DNA from 2 places in the Paenibacillus sp. J31R109 genome. Region 2 is predicted to be linked to the other one. Evidence: riboswitches for the same ligand, from Rfam matches in the RefSeq annotation. Region 2 holds a riboswitch; the other holds the start of a gene.
The links. A riboswitch is a leader RNA that binds a small molecule or an ion and turns the genes downstream of it on or off. The one in region 2 is predicted to bind FMN.
Positions count from the first base shown of each region.

Region 1: linked by a shared signal. The riboswitch ahead of AC58QT_RS23405 (DMT family transporter) and the one ahead of ribD (bifunctional diaminohydroxyphosphoribosylaminopyrimidine deaminase/5-amino-6-(5-phosphoribosylamino)uracil reductase RibD) in region 2 are both predicted to bind FMN.

Region 1 is NZ_JCAUAR010000010.1:185,030-193,753, reverse strand. It holds gene AC58QT_RS23435 (spore germination protein) at 1-526, opposite strand, end outside; gene AC58QT_RS23430 (carboxymuconolactone decarboxylase family protein) at 666-1,145, opposite strand; gene AC58QT_RS23425 (ATP-dependent DNA ligase) at 1,323-2,168, shown strand; gene AC58QT_RS23420 (spore germination protein) at 2,332-3,861, shown strand; gene AC58QT_RS23415 (GerAB/ArcD/ProY family transporter) at 3,854-4,972, shown strand; gene AC58QT_RS23410 (Ger(x)C family spore germination protein) at 4,969-6,093, shown strand; FMN riboswitch at 6,149-6,296, shown strand; gene AC58QT_RS23405 (DMT family transporter) at 6,482-7,390, shown strand; gene AC58QT_RS23400 (sugar phosphate isomerase/epimerase family protein) at 7,451-8,251, shown strand; gene AC58QT_RS23395 (TrkH family potassium uptake protein) at 8,281-8,724, shown strand, end outside.
Region 2 is NZ_JCAUAR010000002.1:539,008-547,731, reverse strand. It holds gene lysA (diaminopimelate decarboxylase) at 1-1,006, shown strand, start outside; gene AC58QT_RS08160 (peptidylprolyl isomerase) at 1,123-1,554, shown strand; gene AC58QT_RS08155 (hypothetical protein) at 1,764-2,948, shown strand; FMN riboswitch at 3,114-3,288, shown strand; gene ribD (bifunctional diaminohydroxyphosphoribosylaminopyrimidine deaminase/5-amino-6-(5-phosphoribosylamino)uracil reductase RibD) at 3,518-4,627, shown strand; gene ribE (riboflavin synthase) at 4,644-5,315, shown strand; gene AC58QT_RS08140 (bifunctional 3,4-dihydroxy-2-butanone-4-phosphate synthase/GTP cyclohydrolase II) at 5,328-6,557, shown strand; gene ribH (6,7-dimethyl-8-ribityllumazine synthase) at 6,633-7,103, shown strand; gene AC58QT_RS08130 (site-2 protease family protein) at 7,103-7,747, shown strand; gene AC58QT_RS08125 (segregation and condensation protein A) at 7,764-8,555, shown strand; gene scpB (SMC-Scp complex subunit ScpB) at 8,539-8,724, shown strand, end outside.

The DNA of each region.
Region 1 (8,724 bases), on a different contig from region 2:
ATGTACCAACCGTAAAGGATTCCATTTTTAGAAGCGGGTGAATAATTCGTCGTCTAATCAATGTCGTATTCGTGCGAATATTCTCGACAAAGCCTTCCTTGGAGCCCCGTAAGGTTGCTTCCTTCAGTGGCTCTTGAATACCTCTAGTCTCGTAACCTTGAACCTGTGCGATGAGGGCAGAAGCTTCACCATTCACCAAGATGCCTATGCTGCCCTGAAGAACATGTTTGACCAAATCATCAAAGGATGTGTCGGTCTTTACATCGGTTAAAGGCAACCATTCGCGTTTGAACATTTCAGTCAGCGATTGTAAGCGATCAATACCTTGTGGCAGACCGTTATAGAGTAGTGGCTTTAGCAGGTTATCCTCAACGCCCTGTAATCGCGTCATTCCGTCCAAATATACGAGTAAAAGCTGGGTTTCATCCATTAATATAAATGAGCGCATAACAAAGTCTGAGCAATCACTAAATTGTTCAGTGAGATAGGCTTTGTTTACTTCCAAATGCGCGCTAATAGTACTCATAGATAATCCCCCCTCGTGTCAGTATCTCTGAGGTATTATGAGCAGAGGAGTGGGCGATTATGCAGATTTTGGTAGGAATAAAAGAACAGGAGCATAAACAAAGAACCCTTTGCAGGGTTCTTTGTAAAAAGCGTATCGCTTAGCTCAAGCCAGCTTTTGTAAGTCCAAATGCTACATCTGCAGACCCAGGTACATTCTTGAATGCAATGTTAATGCGATTCCAAGCATTGATGGACATGACAGAGAAAGTCAGATCAGAAAGTTCTTTTTCCGAATACTGTTCACGAACACGGTTATACAATTCATCAGGAACACCATGCTCAGGAAGGTTAGTCAGGACTTCCGTCCAAGCCAACGCAGCTCGCTCACGTGGAGAGAACAGCGTGGATTCGCGCCAGATCGAAATGTGGTAGAGACGAAGCTCACCTTCCCCGTGAATCTTAGCTTGCTTGATGTGCATATCCAAGCAGAATCCACAACCATTCATCTGAGAAGCTCTGATGTGAACAAGATGAAGAATCTTCTCTTCTACAGCACTTTGCTGTTCTGCGGTGCTGAATTCCAACATTTTTTTGAAAAACTCCGGTGATTGTTGCATATAATTTATACGTTGTGCCATTTGTATTACCTCCTATTTGTTTTGACACTTATAAGACAATTGGCGCCTCTCAAGTGTGACATCATCCATATAATTATCTTTTACTTCTATTAATAGCAGCGTTTTTTAAGAGGGGAAACAGTTTCCATTAGGCAGAAGGTTCATAGTGAAGTATCATTTAGAACAGGGTGATATCATATGTTCATTTCTCCTATGATGCTGTACAATGCCAAGAATAATAAGCCATTTTACAGTAAGAATCATATAGCAGAATTAAAATTAGATGGTTTACGTTGTATTCTTTCCAACATGGATAAGCTGTATGTGTATACGAAGCGCAATGATTTAATTACGCATAAATTCCCAGAATTACTTAGATGTCCTGTACCTGAAGGCACCGTACTTGATGGTGAATTACTTATACTAGATGATCAAGGAAAACCAGACTATGAAGCGATGTCCGCGAGGTTTTTATCTAAGAAGAATAAGAAACCTGTGGTTTTTTGTGCTTTTGACATTATGCGCTACAAAGGAATTGACGTCACGGGATTAAACTTACTTGAGCGCAAAGAGTTGTTAGACAAAGCGTTTACTGAAAATGAGACATATAGAAAAATTGAAATGTACGAGGGAAATGCGATCGATTATTTTGAACGGGCTCGGTTGCGAGGAATGGAAGGCATTATTATTAAATCAAAAAAAGAGAATTCAACATACGAAATCAACAAACGTTCGATCCAATGGCAAAAGGTTATCAATTGGACGTATGCCGATGTGTACATTTCTGGTTATAGAAAAAATAATTTTGCCTTATTAGCCTCAATTGATGCAGCTGACGGTACTAAGTTTCCAGTAGGCATTATTGAATCAGGTCTCTCCACCACACACCAGAACGTGATTGAGAGCGTGAAGAAACGACTGGTCTTCAAGGAAGATAAGAATTTTGCCTATATGGAACCGCGGATTATGGCTAGAATTAAGACGAGAAGCTGGACCCAAAGCGGCAGACTACGTTCACCGGAATTTATGGAATTTGTTATCTAATCATACAAAGCAGTAACGTTTATAGAGACTTAGTCCACCTAGTAGTACAGGGGATTCGGTCTTTTTTTTGTGGCTTCGCATACCCATTCATTTACATAATCTACACGGATCTAGTGCAAAATAGCCATACAATTGAAATGTCAGGACTATGGTGAGTTCGTTCATGTTTTCCTTTAAAAATTTACTATTAAGAAAATCCAAACCCACTGTCAAACAGCCAGCCCCCAAAGAAACTGCGTCATTTCACTTCGTGGCTGATTTGAATCAAATGAACATACAGTTCCAAGAGACATTTCGGATGTTTCCTGATTTCGTGAGCAGAGAATTAGTGAATGAGGTTACGTTTGGCGTTTTTTATCTCGGTAATTTGGTGGATGCTGAGCTTCTCATCGAAGAAATTCTGAATCGATTAATGCATCATGAAGACATGTCTTCACCTGAAAAGTTAGTAAATCTACTGCCCATAGGTCAGTTGCTGCTTGACGATAATTGGTATCGTATGCAGCAGTTTATTTTGCAAGGCTGGACGTATATCCACATCAACGGATATCCATGCGGGATTTTGGCTAATACCATGAAACGCAGAGAACGGGCCTTAACTAAGCCGGAAAATGAAAGTCAGATCCTAGGACCGCAAATTGCTTTTACGGAAAATATGGAGACCAATGTAGCGCTGATTCATCAATATTTGCCGAACCCTGATCTATGCGAAATCGCGATGAATGTGGGTGATAATACGCAGACGAGTATCCGTATTATCTATTTGAGAAATCGAGCCGATTTAGAAATGGTTACTCATATATATAACTCGATTGATGCGTTACATCTTGAGGCGCTATTGGACGCAACGATTTTAGCGCAATGGCTGGAAGATAATCCAAGCTCGGCTTTTCCGCAAATGATTACCACAGAACGAGTGGATAGGGCAATATTTCCCCTCTTGGAGGGGAAGGTTGTGATTACAGTTAGTGGTAGTCCCCAGGTAATCATTTGTCCTAACACTTTTTTTGATTTTTTCAAATCAATTGAAGATTACTATTTTAGATGGAGCACAGGGTTGTTTTTCCGAGGATTGCGAATTATGGGGATTGCTATTTCTCTGTTTGCTACGGCAACGTATGTCGCGGCACTTACATACCATTACGAGATTATTCCACAGGCACTCCTTGTCCCCCTGGCCCAATCACGTGCAAGAGTACCTTTTCCTCCCCTCGTAGAAGCACTGATGTTGGAAATGATTATTCAGCTTCTAAGTGAAGCTGGTGCGAGATTGCCCTCCAAAGTAGGTCAAACGATGGGGATTGTTGGCGGTATTGTTATTGGACAGGCTGCGGTACAAGCTGGGTTCACCAGCAATATTTTAATCATCATCGTGGCATTAAGCGCTTTATCTTCGTTTACAACTCCAGTGTTTGCTATGGCGAATGCGATTCGAATTATTCGGTTTCCTATTATCCTATCCGCGGGTATAATGGGTGGCTTGGGTATCGCGGTAAGCGTTGCTTTATTAATTTTACATCTGCTTCGACAATCAAGTCTGGGACAACCGTATTTCTATCCTCCTTATACAATTGAAAATAAAAACAACCGAGACGGCCTCATCAGAGTCCCCTACAAACTAGCTCCGAAACGATCCGTATTCGCTAATACGGGGGAGAATACCCCGAAGGGAAACAAGGATATCGATGAGTAAAACACAACAATCGTATATGTATAGCTCCTTTTTACTCATGTTTATTATCCATGACGCTCAAGTTGGGGTAGGACTGCCCGGTTACCAAAGAATTGTGTTTGGCATGGCAGGGCATGACGCTTGGATTGCGGTCATTATCGCTGGGCTCGTCACACAGCTTGTGGTTTGGTTGATGATCAAAACGTTGATGAAATTTGAAAATAAAGACCTCTATGACATTCATTTGCTAATCTATGGGAAAACAATAGGTCATGTGGCAAATATCATCTATCTGGTTTATTTCTTAGTTGCAACGATTATTGTGCTTCGCAATTACGTAGAAATGATTCAGGTCTGGTTATTTCCTAGCGCACCACAATGGTTGCTATCTTTATTGATTGCAAGCGTCGTCTTTTATGGGGTAAATGGGGGGTTACGAACGATTGTAGGCGCATGCGTCATGTTTGTGATTATAACGGTGTGGCTGCTATTTCTTCTTTATTTTCCTTTGAGATATGCGGAGTGGACAGGTGTGTTACCCATAATGGAAACGGATCTAAAGCATCTTAGTAGGGGGGTGCTTTCGATGTCTTTCACAATGGCCGGATTTGAAATCGTTTATTTTATTTATGCTTATGCAAAAGATAAGTCCAAAGTCCAACGATATACGCAACTTGGAATTATGAGTGTCACGTTTGTGTATACAGCCGTCATGTTTGTTTCGATCGTGTTTTTCAGCGGGGGAGAGCTTCTGAAGACAGATTGGGCTACGTTTACGATGTTGAAGATTATCAAATTTCCGTTCTTAGAACGGTTTGAGTATATCGGTGTTAGTCTGTGGCTCTTAGTCATTCTGCCGAATCTACTCATGTATAGTTGGGCGGCGACAAAAGGACTGAAACGTACATTTTCTTGGAAGCAAAAGTACTGGTTGTATATTTTCATTGCCATAGTATGGATGGCTTCTTCTGCTATTGACTCTCGGGTTCAGATGGATTATATAAATGATATTTTTGCGAAATGGGCAGTCTATATCGTTTATGTGTATCCTGTGATCCTGTTTGGCATGGTTCATTTTTACTTGTGGAGACAGAAGAAGGGGAGACAACCTGAACCTGAGGTGATCACGTGAAAAGATTCAATGTCATTGTCTTTGTGTTAATCGTTATCCTTACAGCTACAGGCTTGCGTTTAGAGAAAAATGTGTTGGAGAAGTTAGGGATGGCGATTGCAGTTGGGTATGATCATAGGGAAGGAGATAAAATTAATTCTACCTATGTGATTCATCAGATTGACCCGAATTCCAAATCTTCTGTCATGACAATCACCGCTGAGGGGCTGACAAGCAAAGGTGCTCGCGTGGCTGTGAACCGCAAGTCAAATAAGAAGATCGTTTCTGGTCAATTGCGAGTTGCCATTTATGATTATAAACTTGCGCAGTCAGGACTTCTACCATTGGTTGATACCTTGTTTCGGGATGCCTCCATTGCCAGTACGGTTTATATGGCTGTTAGTAAAGACAGTACTGAAGATCTATTGAAGCATAAATATCCACAGTTCCCGGATGTTGGAACTTTTATCGTAGACAGCATTCACCAGAATATTATGGATGAACAGATGGTGTCAGGCACACTGCATGAATTCCTCTCCGCCTTATATTCTACCGCAGACCCCATGGTACCAGTTCTACAAAGAAATGGGGATACCGTAGAACTGAAAGACGTGGCTGTTTTCAATGGTGATAAAATGGTAGGTACCATCGATCCGAAAGAAGCATTCTTCCTCAAGACGATACGGGATCGTTATAAGGCGGGGAATATCGAATTGTCCCTGGACACCAATCTTTTGGGGGATATCGCGAAGAATGTCAAAGATAAAACTGTTCGAGTCGTTGTGGAGAATATAGCTAGTGATAGTACGAAAAAGCTAATTAGCCTAAACCCTCTTAAATTTCAAGTTGCCATTAAAATGAAGGGCGTGCTGACGGAAACGTCGGAGCAGTTTGATCTTGGTCAAGCTAAAGTTATTGAAGCTCTACAAAAGCAAATGAATAAACAAGCTGAGGCACATATTCAAACGCTATTAAAGAAATTAACAGCCCTGGGCTCGGACCCAGTCGGATTTGGAGAAATTTATCGGAGTCAGGTGTACCACTCCAATCTAACGAGCGATGTATGGCATGAGATGTATCCCACGGCCTCTTATGATGTGAATGTAGATATGCGGATCGTGCGACTGGGCCAGATCCAGTAGCACATAAAAGTATTGCCAACCAAACTGTAACCTGATAGTATACACTTAATCGAATATGAACCTTCGGGGCAGGGTGCAATTCCCTACCGGCGGTGAGGATACCCGTGTGTATCTCCAGCCCGCGACTCCTAGCCAGCAATGGCTGGGACTGACTTGGTGAAATTCCAAGGCCGACGGTATAGTCCGGATGGGAGAAGGTGAAGAACAGCTTGTTAAATTTTCACGAATTTAACAGGTCTGTTTGTCAATGCCCCCGTTGAAATGAACGGGGGCATTGTTTCTTCGAGAAGGTTCAATTCAGACCGTTTACTAGGAGGTTTTTGAATTGGAAAATGCATTTAAGTTTGGAAGTAAGGGTGCGACTGCCCAGTCAACTCGTACAGGTGGTATGAGTGGGATCTGGTATGTAGCGCTTGGCGCCACCCTGTGGGGACTGGATCCGCTCTTTCGGATCCTCTTGTTAAAAAGCTTGACCTCAGCGCAAATCGTATTCATTGAACATGTCTTATTGGCTATTTACGCTGTACCTATCCTGATAAAGTATCGCAGGACGTTAACTGGCAAGCTATCTCTGGCCGTCATAGGAGCGCTGCTCTTCATCTCTTGGGGAGGATCGGCTATCGCTACCATTCTCTTCACTGCGGCTTTCTCTCATGGAAGTGCCAATGCCATTTTACTCTTGCAGAAATTACAGCCCTTGTTCGCAATTATATTAGCTCGTGTTCTATTAAAAGAAACATTGCCTTCAAAGTTTTTTGGATACATTGTTGTGGCGCTGTTAGGTACATACCTGTTGACGTTTGGTCTCGGTTTGCCTGACATGGGCTTGAAGGATTTAGGTACCATCAGCTGCTTATTTTCCATTCTGGCAGCCGTATTATGGGGCGGTTCAACCGTGATGGGGAAATACTTGCTTCAGCAAAATTTGAATTTCCCAATTGTCACTTCACTGCGGTTCTTGCTGGCCCTCCCGTTATTAACGGTCGTGCTTTTAGTAAGCGGCGATCATTGGCAGTTGAACGGTTCAAGCAGCGGACTAACGATCATCGCAGTAAACCTGCTGTTCCAAGCCTTTTTCCCTGGATTGCTCAGCATGCTGCTTTACTATAAAGGTTTATCATCGACGAAAGCGTTCTTTGCTACGCTAGCTGAACTTGCATTCCCTGCTGTTGGTGTATGCATGAATTGGCTTGTATTTGGCCAAAAGCTGACGATAGGGCAATTGCTCGGTTTCATCCTGATTTGGTTGACCTTATGGTTCATGAGTCAGCAAAACCGGGTTAAAAATTTACACTAGTCAAATAATGGCAGATGTTTTAAGCTTGACTCATTGATCTAATGAGGAGGGCTATTCTGGATGGAAATTAAATTATTCAAAGCATTATGGGGCATGGAGGGTTCTCTGGAGTCCCAGTTCGAGCGTATTGCTGCTGCTGGTTATAACGGCATTGAGGCACCTATGCCAACGCTAGTCGACGAGGATCAGTTCCGGAAACTCTTAGAAGCGTATCATATGGACTATATCGCCATGGTCTTTACAGAAGGACCTCATCATATTGCTTCATTTGAGGAACAAGTGGCACGTGCGGTATCCTTTCGTCCCGTCAGCATAACTTCACATAGCGCGAAGGATGCAATGCCATTCGAAGAGCAAGTCGAATACTTCCGTGAAGCAGCTGCCATTGAGCAGAAATGCGGGATTGCGATTGGCCATGAGACTCACCGCGGCAGAGCGTTGTACAATCCTTGGGAAACTGGCAGACTGCTGGATGCCGTGTCTGGGCTCAAGCTGACAGCGGATTACAGCCATTGGTGTTGTGTAACCGAGACCACTTTGGAGAATCAAGAGGAGAATCTACGCAAGTCTTTTCCACGTGTCCAGCATATTCATGGTCGTGTAGGTTATGCACAAGGACCGCAAGTGCCAGACCCAAGAGCGCCAGAATACGCACACGAATTGCAGCGGCACATGAGCTGGTGGGATAGCATCGTTCAAGCGAAGAAGGAGTCCGGCGAAACTATGATAACCTATACGCCAGAGTTTGGACCTCCAGGTTACTTGCATACCTTGCCATTTACGAACCAACCAGTAGCGGATTTATGGGAAGTATGCCTCTGGATGGGAAAACATTTCAAAGGACAATATAAGAGTATCTAGTCCTATTACTCTCTGTTGAAGGTACAATCATGCTAAGCAAATTACAGAAAATGCCTGCCTCGCGACTGATTGTGATCGCCTATGTCATTGGCATATTTTTAATTGCTATCCTTTTAAAATTACCTATTAGCTTGCAAACGGGCGCCACAATCTCTTTTGTGGACGCCCTCTTTACTTCCGCCAGTGCTGTCAGCGTGACAGGGCTCACGACGGTAGGGATCAAAGATACGTTAAGCGGTTTCGGTATTGGCGTATTAATCGTTGCTTTTCAATTCGGTGGTATCGGCGTCATGACGCTGGGGAGCTTTTATTGGTTATTGCTCGGGCAAGAGATCGGATTGCTGCAGCGCAAGATGATTATGATTGATCAGAATCGCAACAATTTATCTGGGCTCGTTCAGTTAATGAAGCTAGTGCTGGTCTTTACGCTGATGCTTGAGGCGATTAGTACACTGGCTTTTGGCTTGTATTTT
Region 2 (8,724 bases):
TAATAACAAAACGATTTCAGAAATGGAAATGGCGATTGATGCCAAAATTGGCTGTTTCGTCGTTGATAACTTTATCGAGCTGCAAATGTTAAATGCGATTGCGGCGGAGAAACGCCAAAAGGTGAAAATTTTATTGCGGATTACGCCAGGGGTTGAGGCGCATACGCATGAATATATTTCAACAGGTCAAACAGATTCCAAATTCGGTTTCGATTTGGGGAACGGCTCCGCATTCCGCGCAGTTCAAGAATCTTCACAGCTTTCCAATTTAGACCTATTGGGCATTCATTCGCATATTGGTTCACAGATTTTCGAAGTAGAAGGATTCCGTATTGCTGCTGAGAAGATGGCTGAGTTCGCCATTCATGTGCGTACAGAATTAGACGTCACGTTTAAAGTAATTAACCTTGGCGGTGGCTTTGGTATTCGTTATGTTAGCGAAGATACACCACTTCCAGTGGCTGTATACGTCAAAGCGATTACAGATGCGATCAAAACAAACTTCGGCAGCAACGGTTACCCGCTTCCTGAGATTTGGGTTGAGCCCGGCCGCAGCATCGTTGGTGATGCAGGTACAACGCTTTACACGGTCGGTACAACAAAGGATATCCCTGGGGTACGCAAGTATGTCGCTGTGGATGGCGGAATGACGGACAATCCGCGTCCTGCGCTTTACGATGCTGTTTATGAAGCGGGACTTGCTAATCGTGCGACTGAGCAGCCAGTTGAGGTTGTTTCAATTGCCGGCAAATGCTGTGAAAGTGGCGACATGTTAATCTGGGATGTGAATCTGCCGAAGGTAGTGGCAGGTGATATTCTAGCGGTGTCGAGTACGGGGGCTTACAATTACTCGATGGCTAGCAACTATAACCGCATTCGCAGACCGGGTGTTGTTTTCGTCAAAGACGGCCAAAGCGACCTTGTCGTGAAACGTGAATCTTTTGATCAAATCGTTGGCAATGACGTGATTCCGTCGAGAATGAAACAGGTAAGCAAGACGGTCTAATCCTTTTATACTACGAGCAGGAGGCCCTTCGTTAATGAGGGTTCCTTCTGCTGTTTGTGTAATGCTGTCATTCATAGTAGAATAAGATATTATTTCCTAAAGGAGTGAACCACACAATGGCAAAACAAGCAAAAATTCAACTAGCAGGTGGCGGAGAGGTTATCATCGATCTTTTTGAGAAAGATGCACCGAACACTGTCGCTAACTTTGAAAAACTAGCAAACTCTGGTTTCTACAACGGACTTAACTTTCACCGCGTTATTCCAGGATTCGTAGCACAAGGTGGTTGCCCAACTGGAACAGGTACTGGTGGCCCTGGTTACCAAATCAACTGTGAAATCAACCCGAACAAACATGAGCGTGGCTCCCTAGCTATGGCACATGCAGGTCGCAACACAGGCGGAAGCCAATTCTACATCGCTTACCAACCGCAACCACATTTGGATGGCGGACACACTGTGTTCGGTAAAGTATCCAAAGGTATGGAACTTGTTGATGCTTTCAAAGGCAAAGACAAAATGGAAAAAGTAGAAGTAGTAGAAGTATAATAACAAGCAAACACAACTGCTCGGACTTCTGTCTGGGCAGTTTTTGCTTTTATGTGAGGTAAAAGGGCTGCTTGAGAAGTACAAAGCTTGGGAATCTATTGATGAGAGCGGGCTTAATGCGAATAGATGGATTTTCACTACGTTAGAACACACGCCCATATGGATACGTCAAACTTAAAAAGGGAATACGTATGGAAGGTGATATTTGTATGAGAAAGATTTGGCTTTGGTGTGTAGGAGCAGGTTCAGGGATGGTTATACTAGGTTTATTAACTTGGACACGAGCAGATCTCCCGATGTTAATTGTTCAAAGTCCGCAAGATACAGCATTGATCTCTGAGGTAGATAGGCCTGAAACGTCCTCAGGAACGGTGAGAAGATCTCTGATTGAGCAGCTCACCGTTGAGCTTAGCCAAGTCCATGAACCTATCCGTGATATGACGGAATGGCTTCAAATACGAAGATCGTCATACGATTCCCAGAAAGAGCCGTTAGACGTCATTCGGACAGACCTGGATCAAGATGGTTTTTTGAATGAATGGGTTACCGTGCTAGCGGAGGATATCCTAGATGAGCAAACAGGCGTTATCCGAGCGCGTAAGTCATATGGGGTTGTTATTCATTTGAAAGACGACCAATATACACTCCAGAGTTTGAGTTTTTCATCTGTGAATAATGGCCGAGCAAAAGTTATGACCATAGAAGACCTGACAAGTGATGGCAAGCCTGAAATCGTTTGGGTGTCATCAAATAACGGGGCACATACCACCTTCTCCGAATACACAGTGTCTTCATGGGCAACCGGAAAACTTGAAACCTACATGGGAACAGCAGTAATAGCTAGTTTAACCCATGCAGTAGTTCAAGATAGGAGGCTTCAGCTATCAGGTGGTCTAATTGATTCTGTTGGTGCTGGACCATGGCAGCAGGAATTCACGGAGTCGTATGCCATTGTTCAAGATAAGCTCAAGCGGATCGGGCGAGTCTATGCGCAATCACCTACACCTTACCACCGTCTGATAAGTGGCATGTGGGCTGAATCACACGGTTATCAGGAGCAAGCGATACGTGATTATTCGGAAGCCGCCGAGATGAAAGCTTTGTCATATCAAGATTATGCTTTTATTTTTGAAGGTGAATGGGTACAAGGTGGAATAAATACCGTGAAGGAAGCCGAGTTCGACCGTACGATCAAACGCTTCGGTTTACTACGGAAGGAACTTTTAACGGCAGTGTCCAAAGGTGTTGACCATCAAACGGCTTGTTTAGCGGCACAAAAGAAAACTGGCTTCGACATAACCTGGCTAACGTTCCTGAACGCACCAGCAGGCTATGCGAATCCGCATTGGGAAGAAGCAACAATTTGCTCAGATATTGCGTTGTTAAAGCCGTGAATTCATAGTGAAATCAACCATATGGAGTTCCAAATCCATGAATTCCGACAAGTTTTATCAGAAAAAATGAAAAAAGACCTTGCAATTTTCATGCATGAGTGATAAATTTTTGTTTAATAAAGAAAATAAGTAGCTAAGGTTAGTTACTATTTCTTTTATAGTATGCAAAACCTTCGGGGCGTGGTGAAATTCCACACCGGCGGTGATTCGCACACATGAAGATGGTTGCGATCAGTCCGTGACCCGTTGTGAAGCTAGCGGTATCTGACAACAGCTTCGCTACGGTTGACCTGGTGTAACTCCGGGACCGACAGTATAGTCTGGATGGGAGAAGGAAAATGCGAATGCCAATTCGCTAGCATGCTTGTTCATTTTTTCACATTAACAAAAATTCGGCAGGTCTGTCTGTAGAGACGACTTCGTCGGTATTGTTTGATTTGAAGAAAAATGCAACAGGCGTATTAGCTGGTGTTTATTCGTGTTATCTAAACAATCTCTGGCCCCCATCCGAAAGCGGAAGGGGCTTTTTTGCGTTAGATTCAAAAGGCGTAAGAAGGCGGTGAACATCCATGCAGCTATTGAACGACGAAGCCTATATGAGACTCGCGTTACAGATGGCAGAGAGCGCACTCGGTCAAACCGGGATTAATCCTGTTGTAGGCTGTGTGCTTGTTAAAGAGGGCCGGATCGTTGGCATGGGCGCACATCTCCAACGTGGTCATGGGCATGCCGAAGTGCTGGCGTTGCAAATGGCAGGTGCAGAAGCGAAAGGAAGCACAGCTTATGTGACGCTTGAGCCATGCAGTCATTACGGTAAAACACCGCCCTGCAGTGATCGCCTCATCGAGGCTGGCGTATCCCGTGTCGTTGTCGCGGTGACAGATCCGAATCCATTAGTTGCCGGCACAGGCATAGCCAAACTGCGTGCGCATGGTTTGGAAGTCAGTGTAGGCTTGCTTGGTGAAGATTCCGCGAAGTTGAACGAAGTGTTCAACAAATTCATTGTCACACGTATGCCATTCGTGACGATGAAGACCGCGAGCACACTGGACGGCCGCATCGCGTCCAAGACCGGCGACAGCAAGTGGATCACATCCGAAGCGTCGCGTGCTTTCGTTCATACCCTGCGCCACCGGCATCAGGGTATCCTCGTCGGCGTCCAGACGATCATCGCCGACGACCCGCAGCTGAGCACGCGAGGCGACGTACCGGCTGTGCAGCCGGTACGCATCATCGCGGACTCGCAGCTGCGAGTCCCGCTCGGCGCCCGCGTGCTCACCGAGCAGGATCGTCAGCCGACGATCCTGCTCGCAAGCGCACAGGCGTCCGCGGAGCGGCGTGCCGCGCTGGAAGCGCGCGGCATCACGATCCTCACCTGCGGAGACGGCCCGCAGGTGGATCTGACGCTCGCCATGCAGCAGCTGGGCGAGCGCGAGATCGGCTCCATCCTCCTCGAGGGTGGAGGCCGATTGAATGGCGCCATGCTGGAGCGGCGCCTCATTGATAAGCTGGTGCTGATGTTTGCGCCGAAAATTATCGGCGGTGGCGGGGCAGCACCTGTCAACATCCACTTCGACGGCTACGCGAAGATGGATGACGCGATTACGCTCGACCGACTGCGAGTCGAGCAATTCGGACCGGACATTTGTATGACCGGTTACCCGATGTATAAGAGCTAGAGAATGGAGGAGTGGCATGTTTACCGGCATTGTTGAAGAAATCGGCCACATGCGCCGCATTCATAGTGGTGGGCAAGCGATGGTACTTACCATTGGCGCCAAAAAAATATTAGAAGATGTTCATCTCGGAGACAGTATTTCTGTGAATGGAGTATGCCTTACCGTCATTTCCTATGATAGTGACTCATTCTCCGTGGATGTCATGCCTGAAACATATCGAAAGACGAATCTTCGCAAGCTACAGTCTGGCACGCGTGTGAATTTGGAGAGAGCGATGGCCGCGAATGGTCGATTTGGCGGACACATCGTACAGGGGCATGTAGATGCAACAGCAACCATTGTTTCTCGAACTCCGGAAGAGAATGCTGTCGTGTACCGATTCGAGCCTGAGAATCCGCATATTTTTCGCTATATGATTCCGGGGGGTTCAATCACGATTGATGGCATTAGCCTTACGATTGTAGATGTCACAGAACATGATGTATCGGTATCGATTATCCCGCACACCCTTGCACAAACCGTTCTACATGACAAAAAAGCTGGAGATACTGTCAACATTGAATGTGATGTGCTCGGCAAATATATGGAACGACTGCTTAAATTTGGTCCTGCGGAATCTTCTGTTCGCGGGGAGTCTAAGAAAAGCACACTGACTGCAAGCTTTTTAGCAGATAATGGCTTTATGTAAGGAGAGGTGTATATGACACAACCCATTAGGTTTAACACGATCGAAGAAGCCCTTACGGATTTGAAGTTAGGGAAAGTAGTTATTGTTGTGGATGACGAGGATCGGGAGAACGAAGGCGATTTTATTGCCCTGGCAGATAAAACGACCCCAGAAGTGATCAACTTCATGATCAAAGAAGGACGTGGACTTGTCTGTACTCCGATTACTGAAGATAGAGCGAGAGAGCTTGATTTACCGCCGATGGTAGCGCGTAACACGGATTATCATGGTACTGCTTTTACGGTTTCGGTTGATCATACAGATACAAGTACCGGGATTTCGGCCCATGAGCGTTCTAGAACGATTCAAGGTTTGATTGATCCAACGACGAAGCCTCAGGATTTCCGTAGGCCTGGTCACATTTTTCCTTTGATCGCCAAAAAAGGCGGTGTTCTCCGTAGAGCTGGTCATACGGAGGCAGCGGTTGATCTTGCAATTCTTTGTGATTCGTACCCAGCGGGTGTGATTTGCGAAGTTATCAAAGAAGATGGCACAATGGCTCGTGTTCCTGATCTTATGGAAATTGCCGCGAAGCATGAATTGAGCATCATTACGATCCAGGATTTGATTCAATATCGGAATCAACAGGAAAATTTAGTGAAGCGAGAAGTCGAAGTGGATTTGCCTACCGATTTTGGTACATTCAAAGCAATCGCTTATACGAATCAATTGGATGACAAAGAACATGTAGCTCTTGTAAAAGGGACGATTGACCCATCCAAGCCTACGTTGGTGCGTGTCCATTCCGAATGTTTGACTGGCGATGTGTTCCACTCTCACCGTTGTGATTGCGGTCCACAGTTAGAAGCTGCGTTAAAACAGATTGATGCAGAGGGCAATGGTGTATTATTATATATGCGTCAGGAAGGTCGCGGCATCGGTTTAATCAATAAATTAAAGGCATATGTCCTTCAAGAGCAGGGATTAGACACGGTAGAAGCGAATATTAAGCTTGGATTTGCTCCTGATCTTCGTGATTATGGCATTGGTGCTCAAATCTTAAAAGATCTTGGTATTACGAAGCTTCGCCTATTAACGAATAATCCGCGCAAAATCAAAGGCTTGGAAGGCTATGGCCTCGAAGTGGATGAGCGTGTTCCGATCCAGATGGAAAGCAAGAAGGATAACCTGAATTATTTGCAAACGAAACAACAGAAGTTAGGCCACATGCTGAATTTCAACGATGTCGGCAAGGGCATTTAATTTTAGTTACGAGTAGATTCTATAGATCGCATAACAAACCACTAATACGCTTTAACAGAAAAGGAGATTCTTATCATGGCTACAATTTATGAGGGACATTTAATTTCGCAAAACTTAAAATATGGGATTGTTGTAGGTCGTTTCAACGAATTCATTACTTCCAAGCTGCTTGGCGGCGCACAAGACGCGCTTAAACGTCACGGTGTGGACGAGAACGAGATTGATATCGCTTGGGTTCCTGGTGCATTTGAACTTCCTCTTATTGCTCAAAAGATGGCGGAAAGCGGTAAGTATGACGCAGTGATTACCCTTGGTGCTGTTATTCGTGGTTCAACGCCGCATTTTGATTATGTGTGCAGCGAAGTAGCCAAAGGTGTTTCTGCGATTAACTTGAAAACTGGCGTGCCTACGATTTTCGGTGTATTAACAACGGATTCCATTGAGCAAGCTGTAGAACGTGCAGGAACGAAAGCAGGCAACAAAGGTTGGGAAGCTGCCGTAACTGCAATTGAAATGGCGAATTTGACGAAGCAATTCACTTCGTAATGCTGGCTTATTACCATTTGGAAACATTGCTGCCCAGGCTGTTTGCCTTCCTAATAGCCATGACCCTGCATGATACCGCTCATGCAGGAGTTGCCTGGTGGTTAGGAGATCGAACAGCCCGAGACAGCAAAAGATTATCGCTAAACCCCTTGGCACATTTAGATGTCTTGGGGCTAGCGATGATTATATTCGGACCCTACGGATGGTCAAAGAAAATTCCAGTAGAGCCTAACCATTTTCGCAAGCACAAAAGGCTTTCGCATACCCTAGTTTACCTAGCGGGACCTGTGACGAATCTCGTACTTGTTCTGTTTTTTTGGTGGTTATATTTTTATTTACCTTCACTTTTGGGTTCTTCAGCAGCAGAGTCGATGGCCATCGAACAATGGCGTGTTTATTTGCAATATTGTGTAATTGTTAACTTAATGATTGGACTCATACATATGCTGCCGCTTTATCCGCTGGACGGATGGTACATCTGGAGAGGCTTCGTTTCTCCTCCGAAACAGCGCTGGATGGCAAGACATGAAATAAAAGGACTTATTCTTGTAATCGTTTTAATGGTTACCCCGATTGGTCAATTAGCGCTTAGTCGCATTTATCCATATGCCGTACAAGTAATTATGCATCTTTATTCACTATGACAAGGGGAAGAACGACATGAAGGTTACGTATAAGTTAGAAGTATTTGAAGGTCCCCTTGATCTATTGTTGCATCTGATTGATAAAAATGAACTCGACATTTACAATATTCCGATCAAAGACATTACAGATCAATACCTTGGGTATGTACAAGCCATGCAGGAGCTGGAGTTAGATATTACGAGTGAGTTTCTAGTTATGGCAGCCACGCTGCTCTCCATTAAAAGCAAAATGCTCTTACCTAAGCCGCCTGTCATTGAATTTGACGAATATTTTGATGATATGGATGATTCGTTAGACCCGCGCGCAGAGCTCGTTGCCAAGCTGATTGAATATCGGAAATATAAATCGATTGCGGATATGCTTCGTGACAAAGAGGTAGAGCGCAGCCTCGTATACACACGTGAACCAGAGGATTTAACCTCGTATTTGCCGGAGCTTCAAGAGAATCCGGTGGAAGGGCTGGATGTTGCTGATTTACTGATTGCTTTTCAACGAACACTGCGTAAACTTTCAAACCGTAACGTCGTAGCGCGGATTAGGCGCGATGAGATCTCGGTAAAGGATCGAATTCGTGAGGTTGTTGATTTGCTCAAAATAAAAGGTGGTAAGCTATTATTCTCCAAGCTATTCGATTATGAGATGACGCGAGAAGAGATAGTCGTCACTTTTCTAGCCATTCTGGAGTTGATGAAAATGAAGAAAATTACATGCTACCAAAACCAGCTTTTTGAAGATATCGTCATTCAAGCCAAAGAGGAGGGATCCGACCTTGACACTCAACTTCCAACAGATGAAATCGATTATTGAAGGACTTCTCTTCGCTTCTGGCGATGAAGGTCTAGATCTCAAGCAACTTGCTGAAGTGATGGAGCTTGATGCTTATGTGATTAAAGATTTACTGAAAGATATGCGAACGGATTTCAAACGAAAAGGGCGCGGCGTCCAAATTGTAGAGGTTGCGGGAGCTTACCAGCTG